DNA from 4 places in the Paenibacillus sp. PastF-3 genome. Region 1 is predicted to be linked to each of the others. Evidence: predicted binding sites of a transcription regulator. Region 1 holds the regulator's gene; each other region holds the start of a gene.
The links. The regulator Rex, encoded in region 1, represses fermentation and respiration genes when NADH is low (regulators of the CRP and FNR family bind a similar motif). The targets are predictions, from matches to a motif close to TTGTGAAATATTTCACAA.
Positions count from the first base shown of each region.

Region 1 (3,207 bases):
CTGGGAGACGGTGGCTAGCGATACCGATTCTTGTCTGGGGCGCTCCTGTCCTTGGTTCCGTAAGTGTTATTACCATCGGGCAAAGCATGAAGCTGGTATTGCAGACGTAGTCATTACGAACCACTCTAAGCTTTTCGCAGATGTTAAGGCTGGGCACCAGCTACTTCCGGCTTATGAACATCTTGTAATTGATGAGGCCCATCATCTGGAGGACGTGGCTGGCAAGCATTTAGGCATGCATATGAAGCATTTCACGGTGGCACATACACTATCGCGTCTTTATAAGGATAGTCGAAATGGCCAACTTCCTACGCTTCGCCAAATGCTTCAGTCATCAGGCAGTGAGGAAGCTTCTGAATGGAGCGGAGTGATCGATAGAATCTATCCGGACCTGCTTACCATAAAAGAAACCTGGGATCTGCTTAGTGATAAACTATTCAGCCTCTTGCCGGAACGCAGCGATGCAGCAGCGGGAGAAGCTGGCCAGTTAGTCATGCGGCTACTTCCTACCCGTAAACCGAAAGATTGGGATGAATTGGTTGCTTTAGAGAATACTATGAATCTGACATTAAGCGAAATTATCCGTAAAGGTGATAAAATGCTTAATGAAATGCGAGATCAAGAAGGTCAATCTTCCTCAGATAGTCTAGTTACCGATATTAGCGGCTTATTTAAGGATTTAGCTTCAATACGTGAGCAAGTACGGTTTTTTATGGGATTAAACGATGAGAATGTAGTATATTGGCTGGAGGCGAATGGAAATTATCGCAGTAAATCGCTACAGCTGTATGCCGTTCCTGTTGATGTCAGTACTCAGCTTAAGGAGCTGTTTTTCGACAAAAAGAAAAGTATCGTGCTAACTTCGGCGACACTCTCTGTTGATAAATCGTTCCAGTTTATGATTGATAATCTCGGACTTAATGAAGCTGCGGAAGAGGGGCGTCTGATGACATCACTCCTGCCTTCTCCTTTTAAGTATCGGGAGCAGGCGCTGTTAGTTATTCCACGGGATTTCCCTAGTGTGAAGGGCAGTGTGGGCGATGCCCGATTTGTTGATACACTCGTACAATCACTAGCAGAAGCAGCGACTACAACACGCGGGCGGATGCTTGTCCTGTTTACTTCTTACAAGATGTTACGCCAGGTTTACGATCCTTTGAAAGAGGCTCTAGCCTCACAAGAGATCACGGTGCTGGGTCAAGGCGTGGAGGGGGGCAGCCGTAGCAAGCTGATCCGCCGTTTTCAGGACAGTGCAGCCTCTGTACTGTTAGGAACAAGCAGCTTTTGGGAGGGTGTTGATATTCCGGGTGAAGCATTAACATGCTTGGCCATCGTGAGGCTCCCGTTTCAACCGCCAAACCACCCCCTAGCGGAAGCGAAGTCTGAGTTATTACAAGCCCAGAAAAAGAATCCGTTCATGAAGTTGTCTGTTCCTCAGGCGGTTATTCGCTTTAAGCAAGGATTTGGAAGGCTGGTGCGGACAGCGCAAGATCGGGGTATTGTTATTGTGTATGACACCAGGGTGATCGAATCTCACTATGGGAAATATTTCCTCTATTCGTTGCCTGGCCCAAAAATGGAGCATATGCTTACGGATCAAATGGTTCCTCGTATAGCGGAGTGGTTGGAAGACGGAGGCGTTTCTTAAAAAGAACGTCATCGATCATATTAATCACTCTACAATGAAGGGCGGTATAAGAATACCGCTCTTCATTGAGACGAGGTACACGAATTAGTATAAGGTTAGTAAAGAATATTACTTACATTAGGAGGTAAATTATGAAATCGGAAAAAATATCAGAAGCCGTTGTTCGCAGACTTCCTGTGTACTTACGTTTCCTAAATGATCTTCAGAAACGTGAAATATTAACCGTTTCCTCTCAAGAGCTAGGACAGAAACTTGATTTGAATCCCGCTCAAATTCGCAAAGATTTAGCTTATTTTGGAGATTTCGGCAGAAAAGGTATCGGGTATGACGTAACTTATCTTATTGAGAAAATCCGTCATATTCTGAAGCTGGATCAACAACTGAATGTGGCTTTAGTGGGTGCCGGTAACCTTGGACATGCATTATCTAATTATAATGCTTATTTGAAAGATACTATGAAGATTACCGCTATATTTGATTCCTATGCGCCTAAGGTAGGGCGGAAAATCAACTCACTTACCGTTCAACCGATGGAGGAGCTTGGTCAGACGGTTCGTGAGCAAGGTATTCGAATTGGGATAATTACAGTACCTGATTCAGAAGCGCAGAATGTAGCGGATATTCTCATTGAGTCTGGCATTGAGGCGATTTTAAATTTTGCACCAGTGATTCTAAAAACACCATCGAATATCCGGGTTCATGCTGCTGATTTTACAACAGATTTGCAAAGCCTTGCTTATTATTTGAAGGATGGAAAGGAAGAAAGCAGAAATGAAGAGCAATAAAACGATTATCAAGGGCGGGCGTTTTCTTACTCCGGGAACGGATGAGCCGGTTCTTAGTGGATATATGACTATTGAAGATGATTTGATCACTTACATAGGAAAAGAAGAGCCTTTAATAGAAGACGATGTGCAAGTTGTTGATGGCAGTCGTCTGTTGTTTATGCCAGGTCTGGTAAACACGCATGGCCATGCCGCAATGTCATTGCTTCGTGGTTATGGAGATGACTTAGCGCTTCAGGTGTGGCTTCAGGAGAAGATGTGGCCGATGGAAGAGAAGTTCACCGGAGAAGATGTATACTGGGGAACCTCCTTGTCTGTACTTGAAATGCTGAAAGGTGGCACTACAACCTTCCTGGATATGTATGATCATATGGACCGAGTAGCGGAGGTCGTCGAATTATCAGGTATTCGTTCCGTATTAATGAGAGGCGTAATCGGTCTATGTCCAGAAGAAGTACAAAATCAGAAGCTTGCGGAAGCGGTTTCTTTTGCGCGTAACTGGCATGGTAAGGCTGAAGGTAGAATTACGACAATGATCTCGCCACATGCCCCATATACATGCCCACCAGACTTCTTTGTTAAGTTTGTGCAGGCGGCTCATGATTTGAATTTACCGATGCATACCCATATGTCCGAAACGAAACGCGAAGTGGAGCAGAATGTGGTGGATTACGGACTGCGACCAGTAGCGCATTTAGAGAAGCTTGGAATGTTCACACGTCCGTCTATAATCGCTCATGGTATTCATTTGAATGATGAAGAGATCGAGATACT
Region 1 covers NZ_JARXWM010000002.1:594,261-597,467, reverse strand. Annotated here, with positions in the region: gene dinG (ATP-dependent DNA helicase DinG) at 1-1,648, shown strand, start outside; gene M2444_RS06695 (redox-sensing transcriptional repressor Rex) at 1,780-2,433, shown strand; gene M2444_RS06690 (amidohydrolase) at 2,420-3,207, shown strand, end outside.

Region 2 (3,207 bases), on a different contig from region 1:
TGAAGATAACTCTCGACATGGTACAACTCCTGATCAAGCAGAATGTAGGGACTGCCTGTGCCAAGCCCTAATCGGAAATACGCGCTAAGCGCTTCCACCATCTCCACCACATTGTCTGCTCCATGTTCCGTTGCCATCCACTGGATCGTATCCAATGTGTTGTATAAAAAATGTGGCTTGATCTGCTCATGAATCAGTCTGAGTTCCATCTCCTTTCGGTCCTGCTCTACAGCGTATAATTGAACAAGCATGTCATTGAAGCTTCGCCCAAGATCGCCAATCTCATCCGAGCGCGTAACATCTGCCCGTATGGTTTGGTTGCCATTCTGCACATTTTCCATTACCTGGCGAAGCGACTGAATGGGACGAATAATGGAAGAAGCAAGCAGCATCAGAAAGACGATAACCGCACTACCGATAAGAATGCCTACCAGCAATGCAGTCCGCTGGGTTTTGATCACCGCTAGCGATAGACTTGAATTCGGCACTTCGAGTACTAGCTTCCAGCCTTCCACATTTTGAATTGGAGCCTCAAATACACTCATGTTCTTCTTATCTGCTGCATCCTCCGCTCCATCTCCTTCACCCAGCTCTCTACAATCGATGATAAGCTGGCCTGACTGGTCATATAGCATTACATCTTGAGCAATCTCCTTCATCTTCTTGACGGAGACGGCTGCGGCAATATAAGCTACCTCATCATTCACCGATGGATTCACGCGATAGAGAATGACGACGATTTCGGCTGCATTCGCTTTGGATACGATCGGATTGCTCACCACATAATTGGAATCTGAATTCAGCAGTTTTCGATAGTAGGGTCGGTTTAGTATCGAAAAAGGCTTGTCACTTGCTGACCAGGAATTTCCGTGAATATCCACCACGCGTATGGATTCGTACTCTACTTGCTTCTTCGCCTCGAACTTATCAATCTCTTGCAGCAATTCATCTCGTGTCCACTGATGGTCCGAAGCTAGAGAAGCAAGCATGTCTATCTCACCGATGCGCTGATTAAACCAATAATCGATCTGGTCGCTGCGTGCATTAACCACTTGCTGCGTTAAGTTCTTATTCAAAGGGACAACCGTATGGTTCATCTCCAAATATATTGTTACAAGTAATGCAATGAACAGCAGCAAGAAGCAGCTTCCTGCAATTAACGTAATTTTTAAGTGAATTGATCTCATTGTAATCATAGCCCTTCACAATATCCGTTTCTTACATGCCCGAAAAAGACAAAAAAAAGCTAATCTGTGCAAATACATAATGCTGTACTAAATCTATAATAGGTCTTGTGCATATTTTCACATGAAATACCATTCATGTCTAGGCTAGACATAAAAGATTTGCCTAGCAAATCTTTCTCTCCCTAGTGTATGTAACCAATTCACAACAGAATGAAGGAGATATTATGCGTACTCACACGAAAAAGCTGTTATCTATTCTACTAGTCCTCAGTCTTATGTTCACGCTTGCTGCCTGCGGCGGTAAAGATGCAGCACCCGCTGCAGATGCAAACGGAGTTCAAGTCTTTGAAGGAGTTGGGCAAGGTAAACATGGCGATATTAAAGTACAAGTTTCCTTATTAGATAACAAGATCACTGACATTAAAGTAACAGAGCATAAGGAAAATGAAGTACTTGCAGAACCTGTTTTTACGCAGCTTAAGGAAGATGTCATGGCAACTAACAGCGCAAAAGTTGATGCCATCAGCGGATCTACGGTTACAAGCAAAGGATATCTCGAAGCCATTCAAGATGCAATTACGAAGTCTGGACTTACCCTTGTCGCTGGCGCTGCAGTCAGTAAAAGCAAAGACAAAGAAGAAGTAGACCAAACCTATGATGTTGTCGTCATCGGTGCAGGGGGTGCTGGATTTAGTGCGGCTATCGAAGCGAAGAGCGCTGGAGCTAATGTAGTTCTACTCGAGAAAATGCCAGCTGTTGGCGGCAACACATTGATCTCCGGTGGTGAGATGAATGCGCCTGACAACTGGGTTGAACGTGCTCTTGGCATCACTGATGACACGGCTGACTTGTTCTATGATGATACGATGAAAGGCGGAGACAACCTCGGGGATCCAAAGATGGTTCGTATTCTTGCCGACAATGCTCTAGCATCTGCCGAATGGCTGCGCGATGATATCAAGGTAGAGTTCTTACCTGATCATCTGTTCCAATTTGGAGGCCATTCCAGAAAACGTGCGTTGATTCCTGTAGGTCATACAGGTTCTGAATTGATTACCAAGTTAAAAGCCAAAACAGACGCTGACCAAATCACGATCAAAACGAATATGAAAGCCGAAACCTTGCTGAAGGACGAAAGCGGCAAAGTAACCGGTGTAACTGCGACTTCGGGTACTGGCGACAAGATCACCTTCCATGCGAACAAAGGCGTCATCATCGCTACCGGTGGTTTTGGATCCAATGTAGAGATGCGTAAAAAGTATAACCCTAAAATGGATGAAAAATATATGTCTACCGATACACCAGGATCTACAGGTGACGGTATCGTTATGGCAGAAACGATTGGCGCCAAACTGACAAACATGGAGAATATTCAAACGTATCCAATCTGTAATCCTGAGACAGGTGTTATTTCCCTGGTTGCAGATTCCCGTTTCGATGGTGCGATCCTGATTAACCAAGAAGGCAAGCGCTTCGTTGAGGAATTAGAACGTCGTGACGTTATTTCTAAAGCAATTCTTGCCCAGACGGGCGGATATACGTATCAATTATGGAATCAAGGCATTGAGGATATCGGTAAAACGATCGAAGTTCATCAAGACGAATACGATCAACTCGTTAAACAAGGCTTGCTCTTTAAAGCCGATACGATTGAAGAGGCGGCTGATTTCTTCAAAATTGACGTGAACACTTTGAAAGAAACGATTAATAAAGTAAATGATTATGCGAAAACAGGTAAAGACCTTGATTTCAAACATCGCGGTGGATTGAAATCTCTTGAAAAAGGCCCTTACTACATCGAAAAAGCTGTACCATCCGTTCACCATACAATGGGCGGATTGGTGATCGACGAGAAGACTCGCGTATTGAATGAAAAAGGCGAAGTCATCCCTGGGCTGTTCGCTGCAGGTGAAGTAACAGGGGTCATTCATGGTGCAAACCGTCTTGGCGGTAATGCCATCGCTGATATCTTCACCTTCGGCCGGATTGCAGGCAAACAAGTTGTAGCAGAGTAATCTTA
Region 2 covers NZ_JARXWM010000038.1:7,247-10,453, forward strand. Annotated here, with positions in the region: gene M2444_RS33335 (histidine kinase) at 1-1,187, opposite strand, end outside; gene M2444_RS33340 (flavocytochrome c) at 1,412-3,202, shown strand.
Region 2: a site for Rex is predicted at 1,293-1,310, ahead of M2444_RS33340 (flavocytochrome c). Genes of this name have one in related genera too.

Region 3 (3,207 bases), on a different contig from region 1:
CTTTTGATCAAGATAAGCAGGTTGCATTTGTTATGCATGGCATCGGTGAGCGTAACGGCGAAAGAACTGCCTTTAATACCGGTACCGGAGTCGTTCCTTTATATAGAGGAAAACGGCTGGTCGCACAAATTTATCGTCATGCTTTTCCCATCCTCAAAGAAGCCAATATTCAAAAATGTTTGCTTGAAGTCATCCAAACCAATGTTAAAGCTATAAAAGCGTATAGTGCTTTAGGATTTCAAATCCATAGAGAATTAGTTTGCTTCAAGGGTCGTATTAATGTAAACCTTCCGGCCGATCATAGACGTACATTCATTTCTATGGTTCGACTGGAAGAATTCGATTGGACATCGGTACATGCTTATTGGAATTTCGAACCTTCTTGGGAACAATCCGCTGAGGCAATTTTACGAAACCCGCATCTGTACGATGTGGTCACCATAATGGAAGACAACAAGATTTGTGGATACGCGGTAATAAAATCAGCCAATGGAGCTGTTCTACAGTTCGGCGTTTTGCGAGAAAAAAGAAATCAGGGATTGGGACGTTCCTTATTTCATTGGATTGGAGAGAGACATGCACTCATCACCGTCAATAATGTAGACAAAAGAGATATAAATTCTATACGTTTCCTTAAAGAAGTTGGTCTTGACGTATTTATAGAGCAATATAAGATGAAAAAAGATTTGTCATAACGAAGATGATATTCGCTTTAATTCAAAAACACTGATGAGTTGAGTCAGTGTTTTTTTGTTGCCAAAAAAGGGTATATATAAAGGATTGGAATGAGAAAATATCGTGTTTCTCTAACATCGAAATACGAGAATACTTGTAGCATCACATATAAGCTAATGAATCAATAGCTCCTTCGGATGCTTTTTGTGTTATTCACCGAGTTGTTAAAAAGATTTGTCCCTTTCTTGAACGTTTAGAGATGAAGAGGTCTCAGTGATTGAATTACTAAAAATTTAAGATATGATAATTTTAATCATTAGGCCACTATATTAATCGGATTGCTTCAGTATCAGGTAAATAGGTCTCGCCATCTCTTGCTTTGTGAAATTTTTCTCTTTTTACATAGCAAACAACGAGGAACGTCATACTAAAACGAACAGGCAATGATATCTCTGAGCCTTGTTTAATCTGATATTGAATGCAGCCTACAGTTAGCTGGCCTAATCATAAGCATCAAATGACGAAAAATGAACAGAGTTTGAAGGGAGCAGTAAAGAATGGAAATTGATACGGTGCTATGGAGCAGGCTGGTTACAGGCTTGACTCTTGGGTTCCACGTTATTTTTGCGACGATTGGCGTCGGTATACCGCTAATGATCGCTATAGCAGAGTTCATAGGAATCCGAAAGAAGGACCCCCATTATACCCTTATGGCAAAAAGATGGTCTCGAGGATTTGTCATTTCTGTAGCGGTTGGTGTCGTGACCGGTACAGCGATTTCACTACAACTGGCCCTGGTATGGCCGAATTTTATGAAACTGGCGGGGAATGTTATTGCACTTCCGTTATTCATGGAAGTGTTCGCTTTCTTTTTTGAAGCCATCTTCCTAGGCATTTATTTGTATACGTGGGATCGGTTCAAAAATCCGTATATCCATTGGCTGCTGACGATTCCGATTGTCGCCGGTGCAGGGATGTCTGCCGTTTTTATTACGACGGTGAACGGATTCATGAACCAGCCTGGAGGCTTTGTCATGGAAGCAGGCCAATTCACAGCGATTGACCCAGTGCAAGCGATGCTGAATACAGCGACGTTCTCCAAGGTGTTCCATGTATTAAGCTCGGCCTATTTAACAGGTGCTGCCCTATTAGCCGGAATTGCAGCCTTTGCAATGCTGAGAAAAGGGGTATCCGCATACCACAAAAAATCCTTGAATCTCATGATGGCGGTTGTTTTGCTGTTCGGCTTGCTAAACACATTAGCTGGAGATGTGTCCGCCAAGTTTTTGGCCGAACATCAGCCGGAGAAGCTTGCAGCGGCAGAATGGCATTTTGAGACGGGTAGCGGTGTGGATTTGGTTCTAATGGGATGGCTGAATGCAGAGCATGAAGTTCTAGGGGCTCTTCATCTGCCGAAGGTGCTCAGCTTCCTGGCCTTTGGAGACTTTAATGCAGAGGTAACGGGACTGGAGGAATTCCCCAAAGATGAATGGCCGCCGCTTCTCGTTCATTATCTGTTTGATTTAATGGCCGGAATTGGATTTGCCTTACTCGCGATAGCGGTCCTGTATTTCCTGTTTGTGTTCTGGAAAAAACGTAATGCGCTTAACAAGTGGATGCTAAGCATCCTCGCACTGATTGCGCCGCTCGCTTTTCTGGCTGTTGAGCTGGGCTGGTTTTATGCAGAAGTTGGGCGACAGCCTTGGATTATCCGTGGATATATGCGTGTAGAGGAAGCAGCCACGACTTCTCCGAATGTAAGAATTATTTTCTTCGGCTTATTGCTCCTGTACATCGTACTCGGCAGTATGTGTGTAATCGTGCTAAGACGCTTGTTCAACAATAATCCGGCAGAAGTTGAGCTGGAGAAATATATGAAGGATCATCCTGATCAATCTACTACAGAAAAGGGGGGCACTGCATGATGAGTTACGAATTGATTGGCATCTCGGTGCTCTGGCTGTTCTTGTACGGCTATTTAATTATAGCTTCTATTGATTTCGGAGCGGGCTTCTTCGCCTTTTATGCACGTTTGACGAAGCAGGATCATTTGATTAATCGTCTAATTTCCCGTTATTTATCACCCGTTTGGGAGATCACAAATGTATTTTTTATCTTTTTCTACATTGGCATTGTCGGATTTTTTCCAGACACAGCCTATTATTATGGCTCCGCGCTACTTGTTCCGGGAACCATTGCAGTAATTCTTCTTGCGATTCGCGGTTCGTTCTATGCATTTGAAAATTACGGCTCAAAGAAAAACATTGTGTATCTTTTTTTATATGGAGCTACAGGTTTACTTATTCCGGCTTCGTTGTCAGTGGCGCTAACCTTATCTGAAGGCGGCTTTATCGTGAAGCAGGGGGAGACGGTTTCTCTGGATTACTGGGAGCTGTTTACCAATCCGTTATCGTGGAGCATCGTTGGACTGGCAATCGTGTCCGTTTTGTTCATAAGCGGCTCCTTTCTGACATTTTACGCATCTCGGGCAGAGGATCATTCTGCGTTGAAGCTGATGCGTAACTACGCCCT
Region 3 covers NZ_JARXWM010000001.1:709,889-713,095, forward strand. Annotated here, with positions in the region: gene M2444_RS03275 (GNAT family N-acetyltransferase) at 1-695, shown strand, start outside; gene M2444_RS03280 (cytochrome ubiquinol oxidase subunit I) at 1,233-2,600, shown strand; gene M2444_RS03285 (cytochrome d ubiquinol oxidase subunit II) at 2,597-3,207, shown strand, end outside.
Region 3: a site for Rex is predicted at 1,055-1,072, ahead of M2444_RS03280 (cytochrome ubiquinol oxidase subunit I). Genes of this name have one in related genera too.

Region 4 (3,207 bases), on a different contig from region 1:
ACAATATTAGTCCAGTCGCTTACATCGCATTGGCCATATTTATTCCAACCCACAGCTGCCACCGTACCATCTGATTTAAGCCCGACGGTATGAGCATTACCGGTATGAGCATTACCCGCAGCAACCGCTATCATATCGCACCAGCTGCTTACATCGCATTGGCCATATTTATTATCACCCACAGCCGTCACCGTGCCGTCCGAATTAAGCAGGGCGGTATGACGATAACCCGCTGCTATGGAGGGTAGGGTTTTCACAAGGTTCATAAATTTCGCTCCTTAGTTGATGGTAGATGTGTACCATTGTAGGACAAATCCCCATTAAAACACAGTTCTTTCTTCTTCAAATCTTACGTGTGTCTATTAAAAAAGCTTGCTCCCTAGAAGCCAACTCGGCTCTAAGGGACAAGCTTTTTTCGTTTACTCTGCGAAGCTGTATGTTGGATCTGTAAGGTTCATTCTTTCTTTTATGCCTTTAGTAGCATAGATCTTGTTGTCGTCGGTAATAAAGAAAGCTTCAACACCTTCAGGTAAAGCTTCAAGATATTTCATACCCTCTTCAATTCCCATCAAGAATACCCCAGTAGATAAGGCATCTGCATCTGTTGCATTCGGGCTCATAATGGTAAGGCTTTTGAGACCGTTCTGTGAAGGATATCCTGTGCGTGGATCAAGGATATGATGGTAACGAACATTGTCCTGCATAAAATACCGTTCGTAAACACCAGAAGCATCGATGACCTCATCTGAGATTTTAATGGTTCCTAGCTGAGTACCACGGCTTTGATCTGGATCCTGCAATCCGATATTCCATTCCGTTCCGTTTGGCTTTTTACCGAGGGCAATAATACTGCTGCCTCCGAGGTTAATCATAGCGCTATTAAGACCTTGCTCTTTCAAATAATCAGCGATACGGTCTGCAGCATAACCTTTACCAATGCCGCCTAGATCTAACACCATATTTTCCTTCATTAGCTTTACAGTTTTCGCAGCTTCATCAATTTCAACGTCCTTGTAATTGGTTAGACTCTTGGCTTTATCAATATCTGCTTGGGGAGGAACTTTATCTCCGCCACTACCGATATTCCAAAGATCGATTAGCGGACCGATTGTAGGATCAAACAGCCCGTCCATTTCCTTTGCGTATTGTATGGATTGTTTAATTACATCCAGGGTTTCGTCAGAAACAACAACCGCTTCTTTTCCTGCTGCCTGATTGATTGCGTATGTCTCTCCACCTTCTTTGGTGCGGCTAAGCTCCATATCCATTCGCTCCAGCATGTGCTGGATATCGTCCATATTTTTCTGTTCTACAGTAGCACCAAACACTTTGATATTCACAACAGTGTCATAAATATAAAAGGTCTGAGAAAGAGATTTTTCCTCTCCTTTTCCGGATGTTGTTGCGCTACCCGTAGTTCCCGCTGTCTTATCGTCCTTATCTTTAGTAATTAGCCAAGCGCCGACAGCAATGACGACGATGACGATTACAACGAGGATCAGCGTCGTTTTTTTGTTCTTGAACATATTCCACCATCCATAAAGTTAGTTTCTAAAACAAATCACATTATTTATATCATACCCCAGATAACAAGTTGATGGAAATCAAATTCATGACATATTAAGGGATAAGTCGGTCAGCATAACAAAAAAAGCCCCGTATCCTGATTCGGAGCAGCGCTGTAGATTTAGAATAAAACGATGCTATTTAATCGAGCATATATTCACTGTATTTGTTCTTGCGAGGGTTTAATACGAAGAGGATACCTTTGGCATATCCGCTAACGGCTTTGAAATTCCGTTTTAGGGTTTCTTTAACCGTCAGACAAGACAATGTCCAGATCAAGGCAGCATAATTCATTAATGGAGCTTTTCGCAAGTTGAGTAGATAGTAGTGATTAATGGCTGTAGCTTGTGCTACAACGCCCGCTTTATCGCGAGAGCCTGGCGATTCATGATGGATGATTTTCATGGCGGGATTAATCACAAGCTTGCCATAGCGGCTGGCTAAATGGGATAGATAAATATCCTCGGCTATGGAATAGCTTGTCATCCATGGATAGGGCTTAATATCACGCAGTGCCGAGCGCCGGAAGGACATATTGCAGCCGTGAAAAAAATCAGTTTCAAATACCTGCTTCTTCTCTCCCCAAAGGAATTGCGAGCCTGCAAACATACTTGCCGACAATCTGCCTGGTGACCCGGACATTTGTCCGGTTAGCATACCGAATAGCCTGCTTGGCATGCTGCTATGTATACCTTTGGCTACACCACCTACACCAACAATAGAGTCGTCGGCTGTATAAGTATCTAACAATCGTCGAATATATAAGGGGTCATTTAATTCTGCATCGTCATCTAAATGGAGCACGATTTCTGCATGGATCAGCCCTAGCGCTTCGTAACGGGAAAGCCAGAGACCAGGCTTAGTTTTGCGATGATAATGGAGTTCAGCCTGTGGTAATCCTTGTAGTATTTCAGAATAATAAGCTAATCTGTCTTTAGGGATCTCACCGTCGTCCATAATCCATAGCTCGATAGAGATATCTTTAAGATTTGTCTGCTTGCCAATGGACTCTATGCACACCGTAAGGTCATTGATTCGGTTACGAGTAGGAATCACTATAGATAGATCATGCATATCTTAATCTCCCTTCAGGACTTCTTTTGTCCGCTCACCTGAATGCAGTTATCCGGCGAAATGTGGTTACCTTGATTCTATCGTTCCTGAAGAAGAGCGTATATACCACTTTCGTATACTTTTAGTGCAGCTCAGGTCTAAATGAAATTATTTTAATAAAAGTTAAGTTTGTGTTTTTCGGTTTTTAACTATATAATAGTAAGCGACGAATATTTAGTTATCAATCTTATTAAGCAGTTACAAATGAACAATAATAATAGGAGGTTTTTTTCATGAGAATAGATATTTGGTCCGATTATGCGTGTCCATTTTGTTATATTGGTAAAAGACGTTTGGAGAATGCGCTGAGTCAGTTCCCGAACAGAGATCAAGTAGAGGTGGTATTCCGTAGTTTTCAACTGGATCCACATGCAAAATTGAATGAGACTCAGAGTATTCATGAGATGCTGGCTTCCAAATACGGAATGACGATTGAAAAAGCAAAAGCAATGAACGCACAGCTGACTGAGCAAGCCCAAGATGTGGGATTGGATTTCCAATTCGATACGATGAAGCATACGAATACTT
Region 4 covers NZ_JARXWM010000023.1:87,028-90,234, reverse strand. Annotated here, with positions in the region: gene M2444_RS29805 (RCC1 domain-containing protein) at 1-266, opposite strand, end outside; gene M2444_RS29800 (FAD:protein FMN transferase) at 420-1,526, opposite strand; gene M2444_RS29795 (glycosyltransferase family 2 protein) at 1,708-2,640, opposite strand; gene M2444_RS29790 (DsbA family oxidoreductase) at 2,913-3,207, shown strand, end outside.
Region 4: a site for Rex is predicted at 1,550-1,567, ahead of M2444_RS29800 (FAD:protein FMN transferase). Genes of this name have one in related genera too.